DNA from 3 places in the Telmatobacter bradus genome. Region 3 is predicted to be linked to each of the others. Evidence: riboswitches for the same ligand, from Rfam matches in the RefSeq annotation. Region 3 holds a riboswitch; each other region holds the start of a gene.
What was found. Region 3 has a riboswitch for thiamine pyrophosphate ahead of ACOBR2_RS18480 (MTH1187 family thiamine-binding protein). Riboswitches for the same ligand answer to the same signal wherever they lie in the genome.
Positions count from the first base shown of each region.

Region 1 (2,259 bases), 1.4 Mb from region 3:
AAGATATGCGGTTCTACCCGCTTCAATGGCTGCTTTAAAGGCGCTTGCCATGGCGGGAACATCGCGTGCCGTGGCAATGGCGGTGTTGGCCATGATGGCCGCCACGCCCATTTCCATCGCCTCGCAGGCTTGCGATGGTTTGCCGATGCCGGCATCAACGATGATTGGAAGTTCGATTTCATCCAGCAAAATTTGAATGAAGTCCTTGGTGCGCAGACCCTTGTTGGAACCAATCGGCGCGCCCAGTGGCATGATGGCTGCGGCTCCAGCCTGCGCCAGATCGCGCGCGGTATTCAGGTCCGGGTACATGTAGGGCAGCACGACAAAGCCTTCGCGGGCCAGAATCTCCGTTGCCTTGACCGTCTCGGAGTTATCCGGCAAAAGATACTTTGTGTCGCGGATAACTTCGACTTTGACAAAGTCTCCGCAGCCCAGTTCTCTGGCCAAACGTGCGATCCGCACGGCTTCTTCGGCCTTTCTTGCGCCCGACGTGTTGGGCAGCAATGTAATGCCTTCGGGAATATGCGCCAGAATGTTTTCCCTGTCGTTGGTGTTGGCGCGTCGTACGGCCAGTGTGACCATCTGCGCTCCAGCATGTTCCACGGCTGCGCGCACTAAATCAAGGCTGTATTTTCCCGAGCCCAGAATAAAGCGGGAGGTAAATGCGCGCCCTCCCAGAATCAAGCGCTCTTCCGATTGCATAAACAAATCTGTCTCCTGTTCCTGTGTGGATCAGCGTAGGAATGCATGATGAAGTTATTCGCAAGTCATGCTGAAAATCTGAAGCTACCCTCCAGATACCATCCAAACCACATCCACCACATCGCCATCCGCGAGTTGTTTGCCACTGTATTCTGTGCGCGGCACAATCTCTCCATTGCATGCAACGGCAATGCGATTAAGTGGAAAGTGTTCGCGCACGACAAGTTCCGCCAGACTCAGATGATCCGCATCATCCATGCTGTTTCCGTTCAGGGTAATCAAGCTTCTTATCCTCTACTGCTAGGAAGCTGCGCAGCGCTTCCAGCTTGCAAAAACAGCAGTGTGCACATGCGTGCTTTTACAAAGCAAACGAAAACGTGACGGGTTGGAGGGAAGTCCTGCTGGTGTATCTGGTTGCAGAGCACTTGCACACACTTCTCCTGTAAGCAGACAGAAACAGGAGGCTCATGCAATGAATCACGCAGAAGGATTGAAAGCTTCCAACGCCGGCATTATCCGGATCTGGTCGAGGGTATAATCTCAGCCCCACGCATGGAGCACCCCTGTTTCTTGTTGCTTATTTAAGCAGCCCTTGCTCGCGCTGTCAAAGTTTTTCTGCATTTGCAAAAAGATTGTGCGCAGCGCTGAGCTGTGTTTTAATAGCCCTGAGAAACAGGGGTGCTCATCGCAAGTGAGCTGAGAAAATACCCTTTGAACCCGATCCGGATCATGCCGGCGTGGGGAGATTTCAAAGAGCGTTCCTTTCAAGTTATAGCGATTCTGCCCTCTTGTTCTTCAATTCCTTTCAGGACAAGAGGCTCTATGCAATCAAAAACGGCTGAACTGGACGCGCTTCTTCTTCCCACGCTCTATCCCGCTTCGCAAAAACGCTATCTGACGGGAAGCCGTGCAGACTTGCGTGTTCCTTATCGCGAGATAGAGCAAGCTCCAACGCAAACCCGGCATGGATTGGAACGGAATCCTCCCTTGCCTGTCTACGATTGCTCTGGGCCATACACTGACCCCAACAGCCAAGTAGATATTCGCCAGGGTTTGCCACCGTTGCGGCAGGCATGGATTGAAGAACGTGGCGATACAAAGATAGAAACCCGCAGTCAATCTTCTTTTTCGCAGCACATTGTGCGGCGTGCGCGCAGTGGCGGCAACGTGACGCAAATGCACTATGCGCGGCAGGGAAAAATAACTACGGAAATGGAGTTTGTGGCGTTGCGCGAATCCATGCGCCTGCAGGAACTACGCGAGGATCCCGCCTATGCATCGCTGTTGCGTTCGCATCCCGGACAAAGTTTTTCAGCGCGTTTTCCCCAAGAAATTACTCCCGAGTTTGTGCGCGAAGAGATTGCTGCGGGACGCGCCATTCTTCCCGCCAACATCAATCATCCCGAGCTTGAGCCGGCGATTATCGGGCGTAACTTCCGGGTGAAAATTAACGGCAATCTGGGTAACTCTGCCGTCTCGTCCTCGCTGGCGGAAGAAGTGGACAAAATGGTGTGGGCCATCTATTGGGGAGCCGACACCATCATGGACCTTTCCACC
Region 1 covers NZ_CP184532.1:854,765-857,023, forward strand. The annotation lists gene ACOBR2_RS03635 (thiazole synthase) at 1-702, opposite strand, end outside; gene thiS (sulfur carrier protein ThiS) at 787-984, opposite strand; TPP riboswitch at 1,184-1,277, opposite strand; TPP riboswitch at 1,367-1,464, shown strand; gene thiC (phosphomethylpyrimidine synthase ThiC) at 1,525-2,259, shown strand, end outside.
Region 1: another riboswitch for thiamine pyrophosphate. It lies ahead of thiS (sulfur carrier protein ThiS); the one in region 3 lies ahead of ACOBR2_RS18480 (MTH1187 family thiamine-binding protein).

Region 2 (2,259 bases), 1.1 Mb from region 3:
ATGAGCGAGTGGCTGTAGCTTCCGGCCGCCTGGGCGCGCCAGCCGTGGGTCAGATCGCGGCTATAGCGGGCCGAGGCGTTGTAGGTGTCAAAGGTGTTGGGCTTGGCCCAGCTCTGGAAGCCGAGCATCGTCGAGGGATAAATCTGCGTAATGTCGGGCAGTGCGGTTCCGTTCAGTAGTTCATAGCCGCTGACCGAGCGTTCGTTCTTGTGCTGGTACTCAAAGTCGGCGGTCAGTGTGGAGTGGGAGTCAATCTTCCAGTCCGCCGCGCCCGTGCCCACAGCGCGCCAGCCGTCGGCACCATTGACGTAGCTCTGGATGCGTTCTCCGGCCAGATTGAGCCGTGCGCCCACTTGCTTGCGCGCGCCAAAGAGGTGGCCAAGATCGGCGGCGCCGTAGCTGGAACCGCGCTGATCGGTGGCTAGATCCACGGCTTCAATGGTTGTGGGGCGTTTGGTGACGTAGTTGATCAGTCCACCGGCCGAGGCCACGCCGCTCTCCACGCCAGCTAGTCCCTTCAGGAATTCGACGCTCTGCTTGTTTTCGAGCGGAACGTCCTGCTCACCGGCGATGGTCAGACCGTTGATTTGCAGCCCGGTGGCCAGGTCGAGAGGAAAGCCACGCATCTGGAAGTTGCCGTAGTAGCCCACCGGGGCGTAGTCTTCGCCCACCGAAGCATCGTTTTTGATGACGTCGCTGAGCACGCGTGCGCCCTGGTCGGTGAGCAGTTCGCGGGTGACGGCCGTGACCGATAGCGGAGCGTTCTTCATCTCCATGCCGTCGAGTGTGCCCACGGTGAGCGTCTCCGGCAGGTAATCGTCCTTGCTTTCGCCATGCACGACGACGGTGGTGGTTACGCCGGGCAGTTTGGTTTGCGTGGCACCGGGTGCATTTTGCGGCGGGGCTGCCGTCTGCGCGCCTGCGGAAAAGAGCGCAAGCTGCAATGTGGTGGCAAGAACCGCGGACAAACGCAGGGTATGAGTTCTGGAAGACATGGGGACCCCCTTCGACAAAAACGGATCGAAGCAGGGGAACACGGAAAGGAGGAAGAAGAGGAGGCCAAGCGGCATATAGAGCCACAAAGCCCTGAAAGCTTCCCACGCCGGCATTATCCGGATCGGGTTCTAGGGTGTTTTCTCAGCCCCACCACAGTGGAGCACCCCTGTTTCAATAAGCTCATTGAAACACTTCCCGAAAGTGGATGCAAACGGGTGGAAAATAACTGCACCAAATATGTTGCATTTCGTCTCTTGTGAAAACCGGGGAATCGCCGCTTGGGGCGCGGGTTTGGTTGTGTTTTTTCGCATGGCCGTTTTTTTTTAAAAAAGCCGTCCCGTTCAGGCAAAGGAACGATAAAGTATTGAATGAACCCCCGATTAAAAAATTGTAAAAAACGGGTCGATTCTTCATTCCCTTCTGAAAGGCCATCTATTGATGCATTTGCTGTCCCTCCCTGTCCGTTGTTGTCGCACGTGTGTGCTTTTTCTGTTGTTGTTGCTGATTTTTGCGGGCTGCATGGCGCAGGCGCAATCCACCTTTGGCACGATTCAGGGTACGGTGCGCGACACCACGGGAGCGCTTGTTCCCGGAGCTTTGGTGACACTGACGGACGTGGGCACTACCGTTCAGCGCCACATGACCACCGATGCCGCGGGTAACTACTCTTTCAAGAACATGGAAGTGGGCCAGTACGCGCTGCTCATTTCCGAGCAGGGCTTTGAGAGCGTTACGCTGCCGACCTTTGCGCTGAATGCCCGTGAAAGCCGCCGCGCCGATGTGGCGTTGAAGCCGGGCGCTGAGACGCAGACGGTGATTGTGGCTGATGAGGCCATTCCGGTGATCAACACTGACGTCTCGAATCTGGCCGAGACCAAGGTGGGCGAAGAGCTGGTGAGCCTGCCCATCGCCATTTACTCGCGTTCTGCCGGATCCACCAGCCCAATTTCCACGCTGACCACCGAGGCCGGTGTGCAGACTGACGACAGCGGCGAACTGGCCGTGATGGGCACTACTGCCGCACTGCTCAGTGTGACCATCGACGGCATCTCCAGCGTGGGCGTGGAGTTTTCCGGTCCGGTCAACGAAATGTTTCCGAGCTTCAATTCGATTGAAGAGATCCGCGTCTCGGAATCGAACAACAACGCAGAATTCAGCGGCGTGGCCGACATCACCACCGTCAGCAAGGCAGGCACCAACGGCCTGCATGGTGGGGTCTTTGAGAATCACGAAAATACCGTGCTGAACGCCAATGATCCCTTC
Region 2 covers NZ_CP184532.1:558,793-561,051, forward strand. The annotation lists gene ACOBR2_RS02465 (TonB-dependent siderophore receptor) at 1-995, opposite strand, end outside; TPP riboswitch at 1,077-1,174, opposite strand; gene ACOBR2_RS02470 (TonB-dependent receptor domain-containing protein) at 1,495-2,259, shown strand, end outside.
Region 2: another riboswitch for thiamine pyrophosphate. It lies ahead of ACOBR2_RS02465 (TonB-dependent siderophore receptor); the one in region 3 lies ahead of ACOBR2_RS18480 (MTH1187 family thiamine-binding protein).

Region 3 (2,259 bases):
ACCGCGCCATCACCCTGGCCACGGAAAGCTCCAACGGCACCCTGAACCAGAGCCAATTGGACGCGGCCAACGACGAGTACCAGTCGATCCTCTCCGAAATTTCGAACATTGGCAAAACCACCACCTACAACCAGCAGTCAGTCTTTGGCACCACGCTCGACGCTTATGTGGGCGACTCCACACTGGCTGGTTCAATGATTGACTCGTTGCACTTCAGCCCACTCACCCTCAGTCACCTGGGCGATTCCGGCGGATCCGTCAGCATGATTCCGGCCACCGACACCACCTCCGCCAAGCTGAGCTATACGCCCGGCTCATCGGTTGACTTGAGCCATACCGATATGAGTACCACGCCCAATGCCCAGTCCACGCTGTATCTGCTGAACAGCGCCATTGCCTCGGTTTCAGCGCAGGATGGCTACCTGGGCACGCAGATCAACACCATGACCGCAGTCAGCTCCATCCTGAACACCCAGTCGGAGAACACACTGGCGGCGCTTAACGCCATTGAGGGCGTGGACTACGCCAAGGCGACCTCGGATCTGGCCAGCGAACAGATCATGATGCAAGGCGCAATCGCCTCACTGGCTCAATCCAACCAGATGTATCAGGATGTTCTGAAGCTGATTCAATAGTTGAATTCATTCCCCACTGACCCGCTTGAGAGTTTTGCCCACCTGCGCTTCCACATCACGAACCTTGCCGCGCAGCCTTCCGGTGGCTCCCTTGCGGTCGTCAATGGTAATGGTGGTCAGCACACGATCGGAAAGCTCCCGCATGCGGCGGTGGCACTGCATGATCGTTTCCATTACAGCGGCTTCTTCGCCTTCCACGATGGTCTGCATGGGGCCCAGCTGGTAATCCAGCCCCGAGGCATCAACAATCTTCAGCGACTCGGCCACCAGATGGCTGACGCTTTCACCCTTGGTCATGGGAACAGCGGAAAAACTGGCAAGCATGACGACTCCTTGGGCGCAAAAACGCTGCGCGCGAAAAATGAACAGGAGTGTCAGGAGAAGTGTCGAAGCGGAAGGAAAAACTTCCCACGCCGGCATGATCCGGATCGGGTGTGAGGGTATCTTCTCAGCCTCATCCTGCAAGGCACCCCTGTTTCTGGCTTTATTGTAGCTCTTCGGCAAAAAGAAAGCGGGCACACCACTCACGTGGTGTGCCCGCTTCTTCATTCAGCAAGAACAAGGATTACCTGGACGGTCCGTCCCGGCAAGTTCCCTAAGCAGCTTCTTCGCCGCCCTTGCCTTCGTCCTTCTTGGCCGCTTCCATAGCTTCTTCAAGCTCTTTGCGCTTCTTGGCCTTGAGGTCGGCGCTCTTGGCGCGCTTGGCACCAAGTTCCTTTTCGGCTCCGAGGAGCTCGAGGAAGGCCTTTTCCGCGCCGTCGCCCTTCTGGAAGCCGGTGCGAACGATGCGCAGGTAGCCGCCCTGACGATCGCCGTAGCGAGGAGCCACGGTGTCGAAGAGGCGGGTGACGGCCGTGTCGGTCTGGAGGAAAGCCAGAGCCTGACGGCGGGAGTGCAGATCAGCCTTCTTGCCAAGGGTGATCATCTTTTCGACGAGCGGGCGAACTGCCTTGGCCTTGGCCACGGTGGTCTCAACGCGATCTTCGACGATGATGGACGTGACCAGGTTGCGCAGCAGGGCGCGACGATGGCTGGTGTTACGTCCGAGTTTGAAACCTGCATTGCGATGGCGCATGAAAATCTCTCCGAATTCAGCTTCTAGCTTCTAGCCTCTAGCTTCTAGCTTTTCTCGCCTGAGGCAGTTCCGGGGCTACCCGGAACTGCCTCAAGCTGGAAGCTAGCAGCTAACAGCTAGCAGCTGTACTTAAAAGTTCTCGGTCTCGGTGGGCAACTGCAGGTCCACCGAATCCAGCGGCTCGTCTTCGTCTTCGAAGTGGCCGTAGCTGGCCGCCAGCGCCGTCGCCGGAGGTACGCTCGTCGGCCCCGGAACCGCATTGCCCTGCTCGTCGATCTTCATTCCCAGCGACAGACCCATCTGGGCCAGGATTTCCTTGATCTCGTTCAGGCTCTTGCGACCGAAGTTCTTGGTCTTGAGCATCTCCGCTTCAGTCTTCTGCACCAGCTCGCCGATGGTCTGGATATTGGCGTTCTTCAGGCAGTTGTAGCTGCGAACGCTGAGTTCCAGTTCTTCGACCGAGCGGTTGAGGTTGTCGTTGCGCAACAGCACGCGGCCTTCTTCGCCACGGCTCTCGGCTTCGATTTCCTCTTCGAAGTTGATGAAGAT
Region 3 covers NZ_CP184532.1:4,471,505-4,473,763, forward strand. The annotation lists gene ACOBR2_RS18475 (flagellin) at 1-635, shown strand, start outside; gene ACOBR2_RS18480 (MTH1187 family thiamine-binding protein) at 642-959, opposite strand; TPP riboswitch at 1,024-1,119, opposite strand; partial or broken gene rplQ (50S ribosomal protein L17) at 1,363-1,710, opposite strand; gene ACOBR2_RS18490 (DNA-directed RNA polymerase subunit alpha) at 1,840-2,259, opposite strand, start outside.